Regions from separate parts of the Streptomyces sp. bgisy100 genome, predicted to be linked through region 3. Evidence: riboswitches for the same ligand, from Rfam matches in the RefSeq annotation. Region 3 holds a riboswitch; each other region holds the start of a gene.
The links. A riboswitch is a leader RNA that binds a small molecule or an ion and turns the genes downstream of it on or off. The one in region 3 is predicted to bind cobalamin.
Positions count from the first base shown of each region.

Region 1: linked by a shared signal. The riboswitch ahead of metE (5-methyltetrahydropteroyltriglutamate--homocysteine S-methyltransferase) and the one ahead of AC3EQ1_RS24400 (ABC transporter substrate-binding protein) in region 3 are both predicted to bind cobalamin.
Region 2: linked by a shared signal. The riboswitch ahead of AC3EQ1_RS09310 (cobalamin biosynthesis protein) and the one ahead of AC3EQ1_RS24400 (ABC transporter substrate-binding protein) in region 3 are both predicted to bind cobalamin.

Region 1 covers NZ_JBYITE010000079.1:1,622-6,261, forward strand. The annotation lists gene metE (5-methyltetrahydropteroyltriglutamate--homocysteine S-methyltransferase) at 1-2,137, opposite strand, end outside; cobalamin riboswitch at 2,308-2,496, opposite strand; gene AC3EQ1_RS30085 (ATP-binding protein) at 2,595-3,014, opposite strand; gene AC3EQ1_RS30090 (helix-turn-helix domain-containing protein) at 3,174-4,310, shown strand.
Region 2 covers NZ_JBYITE010000010.1:14,621-19,260, forward strand. The annotation lists gene AC3EQ1_RS09300 (inorganic phosphate transporter) at 1-159, shown strand, start outside; gene AC3EQ1_RS09305 (hypothetical protein) at 177-413, shown strand; cobalamin riboswitch at 624-752, shown strand; gene AC3EQ1_RS09310 (cobalamin biosynthesis protein) at 917-1,900, shown strand; gene AC3EQ1_RS09315 (cobyric acid synthase) at 1,897-3,480, shown strand; gene AC3EQ1_RS09320 (putative cobaltochelatase) at 3,785-4,640, shown strand, end outside.
Region 3 covers NZ_JBYITE010000043.1:25,819-30,458, reverse strand. The annotation lists gene AC3EQ1_RS24410 (ABC transporter ATP-binding protein) at 1-927, opposite strand, end outside; gene AC3EQ1_RS24405 (FecCD family ABC transporter permease) at 924-1,898, opposite strand; gene AC3EQ1_RS24400 (ABC transporter substrate-binding protein) at 1,975-2,991, opposite strand; cobalamin riboswitch at 3,026-3,204, opposite strand; gene AC3EQ1_RS24395 (NAD(P)/FAD-dependent oxidoreductase) at 3,453-4,640, shown strand, end outside.

The DNA of each region.
Region 1 (4,640 bases), on a different contig from region 3:
TGCGGGGCGAGTGGATGTCGTAGACGCCCGGCCCGACCTCCCGCGGGTAGCCGACGGCGGCCAGCTCCCCGGCGACCTGCATGTGGGAGCGGGCGGCCTCCAGGCTGATCACATCGGCGTCCAGGTCGTCGATGGCCCGGATGATGTCACCGAACTCGGCGTAGCACATATGGGTGTGGATCTGGGTGTCCGGACGGACCCCGCCGGTCGCGAGCCGGAACGCCTCGGTGGCCCAGGCGAGGTACTCCGGCCGGTCGGCCGAGCGCAGCGGCAGCGTCTCGCGCAGCGCCGGTTCGTCCACCTGGATCACCGAAGTCCCGGCCGTCTCCAGATCCTTCACCTCCTCGCGGAGGGCGAGGGCGACCTGGCGGGCGGTCTCGGCGCGCGGCTGGTCGTCGCGGACGAAGGACCAGGCGAGCATCGTGACCGGGCCGGTGAGCATGCCCTTGACGGGGCGTTCGGTGAGGGACTGCGCGTAGCGGGTCCAGCGGACCGTCATCGGCTCAGGCCGGGAGATGTCGCCGGCCAGGACCGGCGGACGGACGTAGCGGGTGCCGTAGGACTGGACCCAGCCGTGCCGGGTGGCCAGATAGCCGGTCAGCCGCTCGGCGAAGTACTGCACCATGTCGTTGCGTTCGGGCTCGCCGTGCACCAGCACGTCGATTCCGGCCCGCTCCTGGAAGGCGATCACTTCCTGGATCTCGGCCGCGATGCGCTTGTCGTACGCCTCGCCGTCGATGCGGCCGGCGCGCAGTTCGGCGCGTGCCGTGCGCAGCTCGCCCGTCTGCGGGAACGAGCCGATGGTGGTGGTCGGCAGCAACGGCAGCCCCAGATGCGCCCGTTGGGCCGCCGAGCGCTCCGGGTACGACGCGGACCGCCGGCCGTCGGCCTCCGTGACGGCCGCGGCGCGGGCACGCACGGCCGGGTCGTGGGTGAGGGGTGAGCCGGTGCGGGAGGCCAGATCCGCACGGTTGGCGGCGAGTTCGGCGGTGATGGCGCCGGTGCCGTGCGTCAGCCCGCGGGCCAGCGTGACGATCTCGGCGGTCTTCTGCCGGGCGAACGCGAGCCAGCGGGCGATCTGCGGATCGATGTCCCGCTCGGCCGCGGCGTCCAGCGGCACATGCAGCAGTGAGCAGGAGGAGGCGACGTCCACCCGGCCGGCGAGGCCGAGCAGGGTGCCCAGCGTCGTCAGGGACGCCCCGAGGTCGTTGATCCACACATTGCGGCCGTTCACCACACCGGCCACCAGCCGCTTGCCGGGCAGTCCGCCGACCGCCGCCAGATCCTCCAGGTTGCCGGCGGCGGTACCGGTGAAGTCCAGGGCCAGTCCCTCGACCGGTGCCTTGGCGAGCACCGGCAGCGCCTTGCCCAGCCGGTCGAAGTACGAGGCCACCAGCAGCTTTGGACGGTCCGCGGCGCCCCCGAGCTCCCGGTAGGCGCGGGCGGCGGCGTTCAGCACGGCCGGGGTGCGGTCCTGGACCAGGGCGGGCTCGTCCAGCTGGACCCACTCGGCCCCGGCGGCCCGCAGCGCGGCGAGCACCTCGGCGTAGACCGGGAGCAGCCGGTCCAGCAGGGTGAGCGGATCGAAGTCGTCCGGCACCTCCGGTCCGGGCTTGGCCAGCAGCAGATAGGTGACCGGTCCGACGAGCACCGGACGGGCGGCGAGACCGAGTGCCAGGGCCTCCCGCAGCTCGGCCGTCTGCTTGCCGGGGTCGGCGGCGAACACCGTGTCCGGGCCCAGTTCCGGCACCAGGTAGTGGTAGTTGGTGTCGAACCACTTGGTCATCTCCAGGGGCGTGACGTCCCGGGTACCGCGCGCCATCGCGAAGTAGCCGTCCAGCGCGTCGGCCTCGACCGCCGCGCGGTGCCGGGCGGGAATCGCGCCGACCATGACGCTGGTGTCCAGGACGTGGTCGTAGTAGGAGAAGCCCCCGGTGGGGACCTCGTCCAGGCCCGCGTCGGCGAGCTGCCGCCACTGGGAACGGCGCAGCCCGGCCGCGGTGTCGTGCAGGGCGCCGGCGGTGACCGTGCCCTTCCAGTAGCCCTCGACGGCCTTCTTCAGCTCCCGGCCCGGGCCCTGCCGCGGGTAGCCGTGCACGGTGGCCCGTGCGGTGGCGGCTGCGGATGTGCTGGTCACAGAACTCTCCTTCGCGAGTGTGCTCCTGAGAACCCCGGCACGGGCCGAGGGCGCGAAGGGACGACCGGACGGCGGGCCGTACGCGGTGCTGCCGCGGTACCCGCCTGCTTCCGTACGCCGACCCGCCCTCGAGGTCACCGGGATCTCCGCGCGCCGGGTGGGCGAGCGGGCAACGGGCAGGTCTTCGGACTCGCGGGCACGTCTGCCAGGGCAGACCCCTACTGGCCGTCGCTTCCCAGGCCCGTCGGACCCAGTGCGTATGACGGCGGTCGTTCCCACTCACCGCTGCGGGGCAGTCCCGGAATTCCACCGGGTTCCCTCTTGCGACGCCCTGCCTGGCGGACAGGGCGAACCAGCTGCACCGGCCACCCTAGTCCGGTCCCGCGCTGTGGTCAGTACCGTTCACATGCCGGACCGGCGTGCGCGGTTCCCGGCCGACGCCGTCAACGGTCCGGAGTCAGTCGTTCTTCTGAGCGCACTCGGCCCACACCCGCTTGCCCCACGGCAGCGGGTCGGTCCCCCAGGCCTCCGCCAGCTCCCCGACGAGTGCGAGGCCGCGCCCGCTCTCGTCCGTGGCACCGGGGTTTCCGCGCACTGGACAGGCTTGGGAGAAGTCCACGACGCCGATCCGCACGCGCCGCGCCTCGGGGCGGTCGATGACGACCCGGATCGATTCTCTGCGTGCGTGCCGGACGGCGTTGGACACCAGCTCGGAGACGATCAGGGTGCCGTCGTCGGCCAAGTCGTCCAGACCCCAGGCGGCGAGTGCGACACGCACCAGGCGCCGGGCGGCCGCGGCGCTCCGGGGCTCGCGCGGCAGGGTCTCGCTGTATCCGGGGCAGCCGGTCGGGCGGGCCTGCGTTGTCGGTTGCGGCATGTCGGTCTGCTCTCTCGGATCGGCCGAGCCCCGGGGCCGGTCGCACGGTCGCCGGGGCGCTGTGCGTTCAGGGAACCGCGTTCCCGATCGAGGGGAGGGGCCGCGCGGGAGGCCAGGGGAGGGGCCAGGACGAGTAGCTTGGTCGCAGGGAGGCACCGCATGAACGACCAAGCGGGACGCGCCCGGTTCGGCGCCCATCTGGCGGGCCTGCGCAAGCGGGCGGGTCTCTCGCAGCGCTCGCTGGCGCTCCGGTTGTGCGTCACTGCCGGGATCACCACCTTGACGCGTCACGAGGTCTCCCGGTGGGAGTGCGGCGGGCGCATCCCGGACGCTTGGTTACCGCCGCTCGCGCATGTGCTCGGGGTGCCACTGGACGGACTGGAGCGGGAAGCCGCGCGGGCCCGGGGCGAAGCCGAGCCGCAGGTCTGCGCCGACCGTGAGCCGGACACCTACGTGCAGGACGCCGTGGGGTGGCTGCTCGCGCATGACAACCGCCACGGCGGGGACCATGTGGCGGACGCCGCCGCGCAGGTGTGGGAGGCCGAACGGGGCCGGATCACCGGCGACGACAAGCAGCACCTCGCACAGGTGGCGGAGATCGGGGAAGTGGCCGGCTGGCTGCTCCACGACGCGGCCCGGTTCCACGAGGCGCGCTCCACGCTCGCGGAGGCGCACACCCTGGCCCGCCTCGCCGGTGACGCCCCGCTGGAGTGGTTCATCCTGGACCTGATCGCCATGATCGACGTGCACACCGACCGTACTGGTGAGGCCATGGCGATCACGGAGGAGATGCTGACCGGCCGTGAGGTACCCGGCCGTGTGGCGCTCATGGCTCGCGTACGGCGCGCACGGAGCCTTGCGCAGGCCGGAGACCGAGGCCGGGCGCTGGACGCCCTGGAGCGGGCCACAGGGGGTCTCCAGGACTCGGTACAGGCCAACGACCCCGCGTTCACGTGGTGGATCGACAGCACCGAAGTGGAGCTGCACACCGGCGAGGCGCTGCTGAGCCTCGGAGACCCGCGCGCGGCGCTGCCGCACCTTCAGCGGAGTTCGGAAGGTTCCAGGGGAGGCGGGGGCCGCCGGGAGTTCGGCAACGTGCTCGCGGAGCTGACCGCCTTGGTGCAGCTCGGCGCGTGGCGGGATGCCGAAGTGCCGCTCCTCCGGCTGGAACCGATCCTGCGCACGGTCACGTCGTCCCGGACCCGTGTCCGCCTCCGGTCCACGCTGCGCGCCATCGGCTGCGACGCCCCGTCGTGGCTCGCGGTCACCGCCCGCGAGGTGGCAGCAGCGGGGTAGGACGCGTGCCGGCCGGCTAGGGGCACCTGTGGCATGCGTAACCGGGCCACCCCGGCTTGCGCCGTACCCCCGTCGGTTCCTGGAGCGGGGCAGTCGGCGGCACCGGCCACCCCAGTCCCCTCCGACCCCGCGGTCAGCACCGTTCACCTGCCGGACCGGCGCCGGTGGGTTTCCGGCCCGGTTCCGCCCTGGCCATCGACGGACACGGCAGTACGTTCGTCCCGTACCCGGCGACCGGACCGTACCCGGCGACCGGACCGTACCCGGCGGCCGGACCGGAACCGGCGAGCCGGTCCCCGGCCGGAGCGGACGGGCCGCTCAGTGACCGAA
Region 2 (4,640 bases), on a different contig from region 3:
GCCGCCCTCCGCACGGTCTCCCCGCCGCCGGTCGGCTCCGCGGCCTCCGGTGAGGCGTCCGACGCCGCCACCGGCGCCCCGGTCGCCGGCGTCGCCGCGCAGGGCAAGGCCCCGCAGAGCGCGCCGGCCGGCCAGTCCGCCGCCAAGGTCACGGTCTAGGTAAGGAACCCACCGTCATGAACATCGACTGGGCAGCTCTCGGCCAGGTCTTCGGCGTCAGCCTCGTGGCGACCGTCGCGCTCGTGGGCCTGTTCACCCTCGGCATCGTCGGCACCTCCCGCCGGACACGGACCCAGCCGGACGGCACCGCCACGGTGACCGCCCCCGGCTCCCTGGCCCGGACCGGCGCCTACGTCTGCTACGGCCTGTGCCTGGCCGCCGTGGCGTACGGCATCCACCTGATCGTCGCCTGACGGGCCGGGGCGAACGGCCCCGCCCGCAACCGGTCCGCCGGGCCGGACAGCGCACCCCGCGCCGTCCGGCCCGGCGGACCGTCGTTTGCGCCCCGGGCGGGCGCGATCGTCCGCTGTGGGGCGCGGCACACTCTCCCGTCGCAGGTCAAGCGCAAGTTGACGGGCCTTCGCGGCCCGTGGTGGACTGCCGGGGCCCAACGGCGGCAGGAGAGGAAGCCGGTGCAAGTCCGGCGCGGTCCCGCCACTGTCACCGGGGAGCGCACCCCCACCCGAGATGTCACGGCCCGCAGCGACGGGCTGGAAGGCCGGGGGACGCGCCGATCCGGAAGCCAGGAGACTCTCACCGCCGGTACGTCGAGCCAGGGCGCGGACCCTGAGTGAGGACGATCGCGATGCCCGGCTGTTCCCGTACGCCAAGAGCCGTTCCCGGATGTTCCCGCCGAGGCGCGACGGCCGGCTGATCCGATGCGTGCCCATCACGCCCGGAGGGGACGGATCGCACGGTGAGGGGACGACACGGACTCGCCGCCGCGGGCGCGGCCGGCCTCGGCACCGCCCTGGGCTTCGCCGCCGACCTGGTGCTCGGTGACCCGCGGCGCGGTCACCCCGTCGCCGCGTTCGGCCGGACCGCCGCGGCGCTCGAGCGCCGGCTCTGGCGCGACCACCGCGGAGCCGGGGCGCTGCACACCGCCCTGCTCGCCGGAGGCGCCACCGCGGCCTCCGCCGTACTCGCGCGCACGCTGCGCCGCTCCCCCGCCGCCACGGCCGGGCTGACCGCCGCCGCCACCTGGGCGGTGCTGGGCGGGACGTCGCTGGGCCGGGAGGCGCGCGCCGTGGGCGGCGCACTGGCCGCCGGGGACCTGGACGTCGCCCGCGAGCGGCTGCCGCATCTGTGCGGCCGGGATCCGCAGGCCCTGGACGGGCAGCAGATCGCCCGCGCCGTGGTCGAGTCGGTCGCCGAGAACACCTCGGACGCGGTCGTGGGAGCCCTGGTGTGGGGAGCCGTCGCCGGAGTTCCCGGCCTCGTCGGCTTCCGCGCGGTCAACACCCTCGACGCGATGGTGGGCCACCGGTCGCCGCGCCATCTGCGGTTCGGCTGGGCCGCGGCGCGGCTGGACGACGTCGCGGGCTACCCCGGTTCGCGGCTCACCGCCGCGCTGGCGGTGCTCGCCGGGCCGGATCCGCGGGGCGCCTGGCGGGTGCTGCGCCGGGACGCCCGGCAACACCCCAGCCCCAATGCCGGACCGGTCGAGTCCGCTTTCGCGGGGGCGCTCGGCGTCCGCCTGGGCGGCACCCTGGCCTACCGCGGCCGGGTCGAACACCGGCCGGTGCTCGGCGGGGAGAACCGTCCGGTGGCGGTGCCGGACATCGAACGCGCGGTCCGGCTGTCCCGGCGCGTCAACGTCCTGGCCCTCGCGCTCTGTGTCGCGGGCGGCCTGGTGCGGAGCCGCCCGCGGCGCCCGGCCGCCGGAAGGGGGAGCCGATGAACGGGCCGGACACGCACCACAGAGACACACACCACAGAGGCGGCGGGCTGCTCGTCGCCGGCACCACCTCCGACGCCGGGAAGAGCGTGGTCACCGCGGGGATCTGCCGGTGGCTCTCCCGCAAGGGGGTGTCTGTCGCGCCCTTCAAGGCGCAGAACATGTCGCTGAATTCGTTCGTCACCCGGGAGGGCGCGGAGATCGGCCGGGCGCAGGCCATGCAGGCCGCCGCCGCCCGCGTCGAGCCGAGCGCCCTGATGAACCCGGTGCTGCTCAAGCCCGGGAGCGACCGCAGCAGTCAGGTGGTGCTGCTGGGGAAGCCGGTCGGGGAGATGAGCGCCCGGGGCTACTTCGGGGACGCCTCGGGCGCGCCGGGGCGGCAGCGGCGGTACACCGACCGCGGACAGCTCCTGGAGACCGTGGTGGAGTGCCTCGAGGAGCTGCGGGGCACGTATGACGCGGTGATCTGTGAAGGGGCGGGCAGTCCGGCGGAGATCAACCTGCGGCGCACGGACATCGTGAACATGGGTCTGGCCCGGGCGGCCCGGCTGCCCGTGGTCGTGGTCGGGGACATCGACCGCGGCGGGGTGTTCGCCTCGTTCTTCGGTACGACGGCACTGCTGGCCCGGGAGGACCAGGCGCTGGTCTCCGGCTATCTGGTCAACAAGTTCCGCGGGGACGTCTCCCTGCTGGAGCCCGGTCTGGACATGCTGCACGGGCTCACCGGGCGGCGCACGCTCGGCGTCCTGCCGTACGCGCACGGGCTGGGCATCGACGAGGAGGACGGGCTGCGGGTGTCGCTGCGCGGCACGGTCCGCGAGTCGGTCGTCGCGCCGCCGCACGGACAGGACGTCCTGCGGGTCGCGGTCGCCGCGGTGCCGCTGATGTCGAACTTCACCGATGTGGACGCGCTGGCCGCCGAACCCGGCGTGGTGGTGCGCTTCGTGGACCGGCCGGAGGAGCTGGCCGACGCGGACCTGGTGGTCCTGCCGGGCACCCGGGGCACCGTGCGGGCCCTGGCGTGGCTGCGGGAGCGCGGCCTCGCCGACGCGGTGGCGCGGCGGGCCGCGGAGGGCCGTCCGGTGCTGGGCATCTGCGGCGGCTTCCAGATGCTGGGCGAACGCATCGAGGACGAGGTCGAGTCGCGGGCGGGGACGGTGGACGGGCTGGGACTGCTGCCCGTGCGCGTCCGGTTCGCGCCGGAGAAGACACTGGCCCGGCCGGCGGGCGAGGCGCTCGGCGAATGGGTCGAGGGCTACGAGATCCACCATGGCGTGGCCGAGGTCGGGCCGGCGGACGAGGAGTTCCTGGACGGCTGCCGCACCGGATCCGTCTGGGGGACGCACTGGCACGGCTCGCTGGAGAGCGACGGGTTCCGGCGGGCGTTCCTGAGCCGGGTCGCGCGGGCGGCCGGGCGGCGCTTCGTCCCGGCGCCGGACACCTGCTTCGCGGCGCTCCGCGAGGAGCAGCTGGACCGGCTCGGCGACCTGATCGAGGAGCACGCCGACACGGACGCACTGCTGCGGCTGATCGAGTCGGGGCCCCCGCCGGGGCTTCCCTTCGTCGCTCCGGGGGCGCCGTGACGGGCCGGCAGGGGATGACGGGCCGGCGGGAGAGATGCCGGGGAACGGCCGGACGACGGATCAGTGAACGGTGGACCGGGAGCCGGTCCATCAGGGGCCGGTGGACGACGGGCCGGACGACAGCGGCGGAACCGCGGGCCCATGAGCGGCTCCGCGCGACCTGCCCGCAGCTCGAGGGTGACCTGGAGGATGACGTATGACGACCACGACGGCTTCGGCCGCGGAACCGGACGCGGCGACCGGGGGCGGCGGCGCGGCCGGCGCCCCCGCGGTGCCCAGCTATCCGTTCACGGCGATCGTCGGCATGGACGACCTGCGGCTGGGGCTGCTGCTCAACGCGGTCTCCCCGGCGGTCGGCGGGGTGCTGGTGCGCGGTGAGAAGGGCACGGCGAAGTCGACCGCCGTGCGGGCGCTCGCCGCCCTGATGCCGGCGGTGGACGTGGTGCCGGGCTGCCGGTTCTCCTGCGATCCGGCGGCTCCCGACGGGTCCTGCCCGGACGGGCCGCACGGGCCGGCGGCGGGTGTCTCCCGGCCGGCCCGGATGGTCGAACTCCCGGTGGGTGCCTCGGAGGACCGGCTCGTCGGCGCCCTGGACATCGAACGGGCCCTGTCGGAGGGCCGGAAGGCCTTCGAGCCGGGCCTGCTGGCGGACGCGCACCGCGGGGTGCTGTACGTGGACGAGGTCAACCTCCTCCACGACCATCTGGTGGACCTGCTGCTGGACGCGGCGGCGATGGGCGCCTCGTACGTGGAGCGCGAGGGCGTCTCCGTGCGGCACGCGGCCCGGTTCCTGCTGGTCGGCACCATGAACCCGGAAGAGGGCGAGCTGCGGCCGCAGTTGCTCGACCGGTTCGGGCTGACCGTGGAGGTGGCGGCCTCGCGGGAGCCGGACCAGCGGGTGGAGGTCGTCCGTCGGCGGCTGGCGTACGACGAGGACCCGGCGGGCTTCGCGGAGCGCTGGGCGGCCGAGGAACAGCAGCTGCGGGAGCGGATCGCCGCCGCGCGGGCGCTGCTGCCGTCGGTGCGGCTCGGGGACGGCGCGCTGCGCCGGATCGCGGCGGTGTGCGCGGCGTTCGAGGTCGACGGGATGCGCGCGGACATCGTGACGGCGCGGACGGCCACCGCGCTCGCGGCGTGGGCCGGGCGTACGGACGTCCGTA
Region 3 (4,640 bases):
CCCGCCCGTGGCCGCCCCCGACGCGGGAGTACGCCGCATACCGGCGACCGGCGCGGCCTTCCCGCCCCGGGCCGTCTCCCGGTCACCGGCCCGGTGTTCGGCCCGAGCTTCGGCCCGGTGTTCGGTCTCCGGCGGCAGGTAGAGAACCGTCGGTGCGCCGGTCACCGGGTGGACGCCCACCTCCGCGCGCACCCCGTAGACCTCGGCCAGCATGTCCTCCGTCAGCACGGCCGCGGGCGGGCCGCAGGCCACCACCCGGCCCTCGGCCAGTACGTGGATCCGGTCGCAGTAGTACGCGGCGAGGTTGAGGTCGTGCAGGGCCAGCAGGTTCGTGGTGCCGAGGGCGCGGACCAGGGAGAGGACCTCCAACTGGTGTCGGATGTCGAGGTGGTTGGTGGGCTCGTCCAGAACGAGCAGCGCCGGGTCCTGGACCAGGGCCCGTGCGACGAGGGCGCGTTGGCGCTCGCCGCCGGAGAGTTCCTCGACGTGCCGGTCCGCCAGGCCGTCCGCGCCGACCCGGACCAGGGCGTCCCGCACCCGGGCGGTGTCGTCGGCGGTGTCGGTCTCCCAGAAGCGCTTGTGCGGGGATCTGCCCATGGCGACCAGGTCGCGGACCGTCAGCCCGAAGACGGCACCGGCGTCCTGCGGGACGGTGGCGATGCGCTGGGCCCGCCGCTTGGTGCCGAGCTCCGTCACGTCCCGGCCGTCGAGGAGGATGCGGCCCGCTGTGGGCCGCAGCGTGCCGTAGACGCACCGCAGCAGGGTCGTCTTGCCGCTGCCGTTGGGGCCGACCAGGCCCACGGTCTCCCCCGGCCGGGCCTCGATGTCGACGTCGTCCAGGATCGGACGCCCGTCGGGCGCGCCGCCGACGCGGAAGGAGACGGCCTCGGCCCGCAGTTCCGCGGGCGCCGGAGTCCGGGCGCTCATCCGGTGATCCCTTCGGTACGGGAGCTGCGGCGCAGCAGCCACAGGAAACAGGGGCCGCCGGCCAGGGCGGTGAGCACGCCCACGGGGACCTCGGCCGGGGCGGCGACCGTCCGGGCCAGCAGATCGGCGAGGACCAGGAAGGCGGCGCCACCGAGGGCCGACACCGGGAGCAGGGCGCGGTGTCCGGCCCCGACGGCCATCCGGGCGGCGTGCGGCACCACCAGGCCGACGAAGCCGATGGCTCCGCTGACGGCCACGAGGACCCCGGTGACCAGCGAGGCGAGCACGAACACCGCCGCCCGGAACCGCCCGGTGTCCAGCCCCAGGACGGTGGCCCCCTCCTCGCCGACGAGCAGCAGGTCGAGCGGCCGGGCCAGGGCCATCAGCACGGCGGTGCCGACGGCGAGAGCGACCGCGGGCAGGAGCAGTGCGTCCCAGCGGGCGCCGCCGAGGCCGCCGAGGGTCCAGAACAGCACGGCCCGCAGGTGTTCGGCCTCGGCGGCGGTGACGAGCACCAGGCTGGTGAGGGCGGAGAGGATGTACTGCACGGCCACCCCGGCCAGGACCAGCCGGCCGGTGGTCATCGTCCCGCCGCGGCGGGCCATGGCGTAGACGGCGACGAGGGCGCCGAGCGACCCCACGAAGGCACCGGCCGGCAGGGCCACGGTCGTCGCTCCCGCGCCGAGACCGAGCACCACCACGAGGACCGCGCCGGTCGAGGCGCCCGAGGAGATGCCGAGGAGGAAGGGGTCGGCCACCGGGTTGCGGACCAGGGCCTGGAGGACGGTCCCGACGACGGCGAGTCCGGCGCCGACGACGGCGCCGAGCAGGACCCGCGGCAGCCGGACGTCGCGCACGATCGTGGTGAACGGGCCGGCCCCGGTGTCCCCGGCGAGGATGCGCAGCACATCACCGGCGGGGATCCGGACGGGGCCCAGGGCGAGCCCGGCGACCGCCGCCGCGGCGAGCACGGCCGCGAGCCCGGCGAGGACGAGGGAGCAGCGGAGCCGGCCCGCCGGGGTCCGCGGTATTCGGCGGAGCACCGCCCTAACCGCCGTGTCCGGGGTGGAGCTGCCGGGCCAGCGAGTCGACCGCCTCGGGCACCCGCACGCCGAGCACGGCGGAGGACAGCGGCAGCACCGCGAAGCGCTTGTTCCGGATCGCCGGGACGTCGGCGAGCGCCGGGTCCTGAAGGAGCCGCTTCTTCTTCGCCGCCACCGGGGTGCCGCCGTAGTCGTAGATCACGATCACTTCGGGCCGGCGCTGGACGACCTTCTCCCAGGAGACGTCGCCGAAGGTGCGGTCGAGGCCGGCGAAGACGTTCCGGCCGCCGGCGAGGCGGACGATCTCGTTGCCGATGCCCTTGCCGCCCGCGGTGAACGCCGCGCTGTCGCCGCTGTCGTAGACGAGGACGGAGGGCCGGTCCGCACCCTTCAACCGCTTCGCCGTGGCCGCGAGTTGCCGGTCCTGGCGGGCCAGGAGGGCGTCGGCCCGCTCGGGGACGCCGAAGGTGCGCGCGGTCTCGCGGATCTCCTGCCGCAGCCGGTCCATCCGCACCGGGCCGCGGCCGCAGCTCTCGATGTTGAGCCGGGTGCGCACCCCGCTCTTCTCCAGCGAACCACGGTCCCGGCCCTCGCTCTTGTCGAAGGCGCTGGCGTAGCCGCCGTAGACGAAGTCGGGTCCGGCGGCGAGCAGCTTCTCGTACGAGGGGTACTTGTCGGCCAGGACGTCGACGCCCCGGTAGGCGTCCCGGAAGCGGGGCAGCACCCGGTCGTCGAGGTAGGCGGTGCCGGCCAGGCGCTTCTCCAGGCCCAGGGCGAGCATGACCTCGGTGGAGTGCTGGTTCAGGGTGACGGCCCGCTTCGGCGGAGCCGTGAACGTCGTCTTCACACCGCAGTTGGTGACGGTGTACGGGAAGCCCTTCGCGGCGGCGGAACGGCCGTTGGCGGGCCGGTCGTCGGCGGGCCGGCCGGCCGTGGGCGCGAGGCCGCAGCCGGTGAGCGGGAGCAGCAGCAGAGCCGCCGCGACGGTCCGGACGCGCAGTGACCCCGGGAACCGGGACATGCATGCCTCCTCCGGGGGATCCGCGTCCCCTGGTCGGTGCTGAAGGCGGCAGTCCGGTGTCTGACTCCCGAGGAGCGGCCCGTCCCGGAGCGGTGCGCCGTGCGGCACACCACCCGTTCTAAGCGGCTTCCCGGTCACAGTGGCGGGACCGTGCCGGAGTCGCACCGGCTTCCCGGGTTCCGCAGCCTCGTGAACACCCGCATTCTGTCAGAGCGCGATCAGCCCGCCCAGGGCGCGGCCCGTGAGCTGCGCCGCTCGTGGCCCTGCGGGAACCGCGCCCGTGGAGAACCGCGCCCGCCCAAGGACGCGGCAGGCCGGAGCCGGTCGCCGTTCCTCCGCCGCACGGCACCGACGGGGTGTCCGGCCGGCCGGTGTTCCGGTACCCGATCGGGGTGTGCGGGCCGGGCCGGCACCGCCTACCCTGAACGGTCTGCGACCACCGGGAATGCGGAGCCCTTCGGATGAACCACGGCCGGACCTCACCTCGTACGGCACCGTTGACGGACGGCTTCGTCAACGGCGGTGTCTCCTTCTGGTACCGGGACGGCGGCCCGCCCGGGCGCCGGCCCGCCCTGCCCGGGGACCGCGACTACGACGTGGCGATCGTCGGCGGCGGCTACACCGGTCTGTGGACCGCGTACTACCTCGCCCGGGACCGGCCCGGTCTGCGGATCGCCGTGCTGGAGCGGGAGTTCGCGGGATTCGGCGCCTCCGGACGGAACGGCGGCTGGCTCTACCACGGCTTCGCCGGGGCCCGGGAGCGCTATGCCGCGCAGCACGGCCGGCCCGCGGTGCGGGAGATGCAGCGCACCCTGTTCCGGTCCGTCGACGAGGTGATCTCGGTGGCGCACGCCGAGGGCATCGACGCGGGCATCCACAAGGGCGGCATGCTGCGCGTCGCGGTCGGCCCCGCGCAGCAGGCTCGGCTGCTGGCCGCTGTCGAGGACCAGCGCGACTGGGGCTTCACGGAGGCGGACCTGCGGTTGCTCGACGCGACGGAACGGGCGGAGCGGGTGCCGGTGGCGGGGGCGTCCGCGGCCGCCTGGACACCGCACGCCGCCGCCGTCCAGCCCGCGGCGCTGGCGTCGGGGCTGGCCCGGGCGGTGGCCGCCCGCGGAGTCGACATCCTGGAGGGCACCACGGTCACCGAGATCCTCCCCCGCAACGCCGGAGGGCGGGCCGTCGCCCGCACCGACCGGGGCAGGGTGACCGCCGACTACGTGATCCGGGCGACGGAGGGGTTCAGCGCGAACATCGCCGGACTGCGCCGTCAGTGGCTGCCGATGAACAGCTCGATGATCGTCACCGAGCCGCTGTCCGACGCGGTGTGGGAGCGGATCGGCTGGCGGAACCGGGAGGTGCTCGGCGACACGGCCCACGCCTACATCTACGCCCAGCGCACGGCGGACGGCCGGATCGCCCTCGGCGGCCGGGGAGTTCCGTACCGCTTCGGTTCGCGCACGGACACCGGGGGCGTCACCCGGCCGCAGACCGTGGACGCCCTGTGGCGCGCGCTCGTCACGCTCTTCCCGCCCGCCGCGGACTCCGCCGTGGAGCACGCGTGGTGCGGTGTTCTGGGCGTGCCGCGGGACTGGTGCTCCACGGTCCGGCTGGACCACACCACCGGTCTGGGGTGGGCCGGAGGGTAC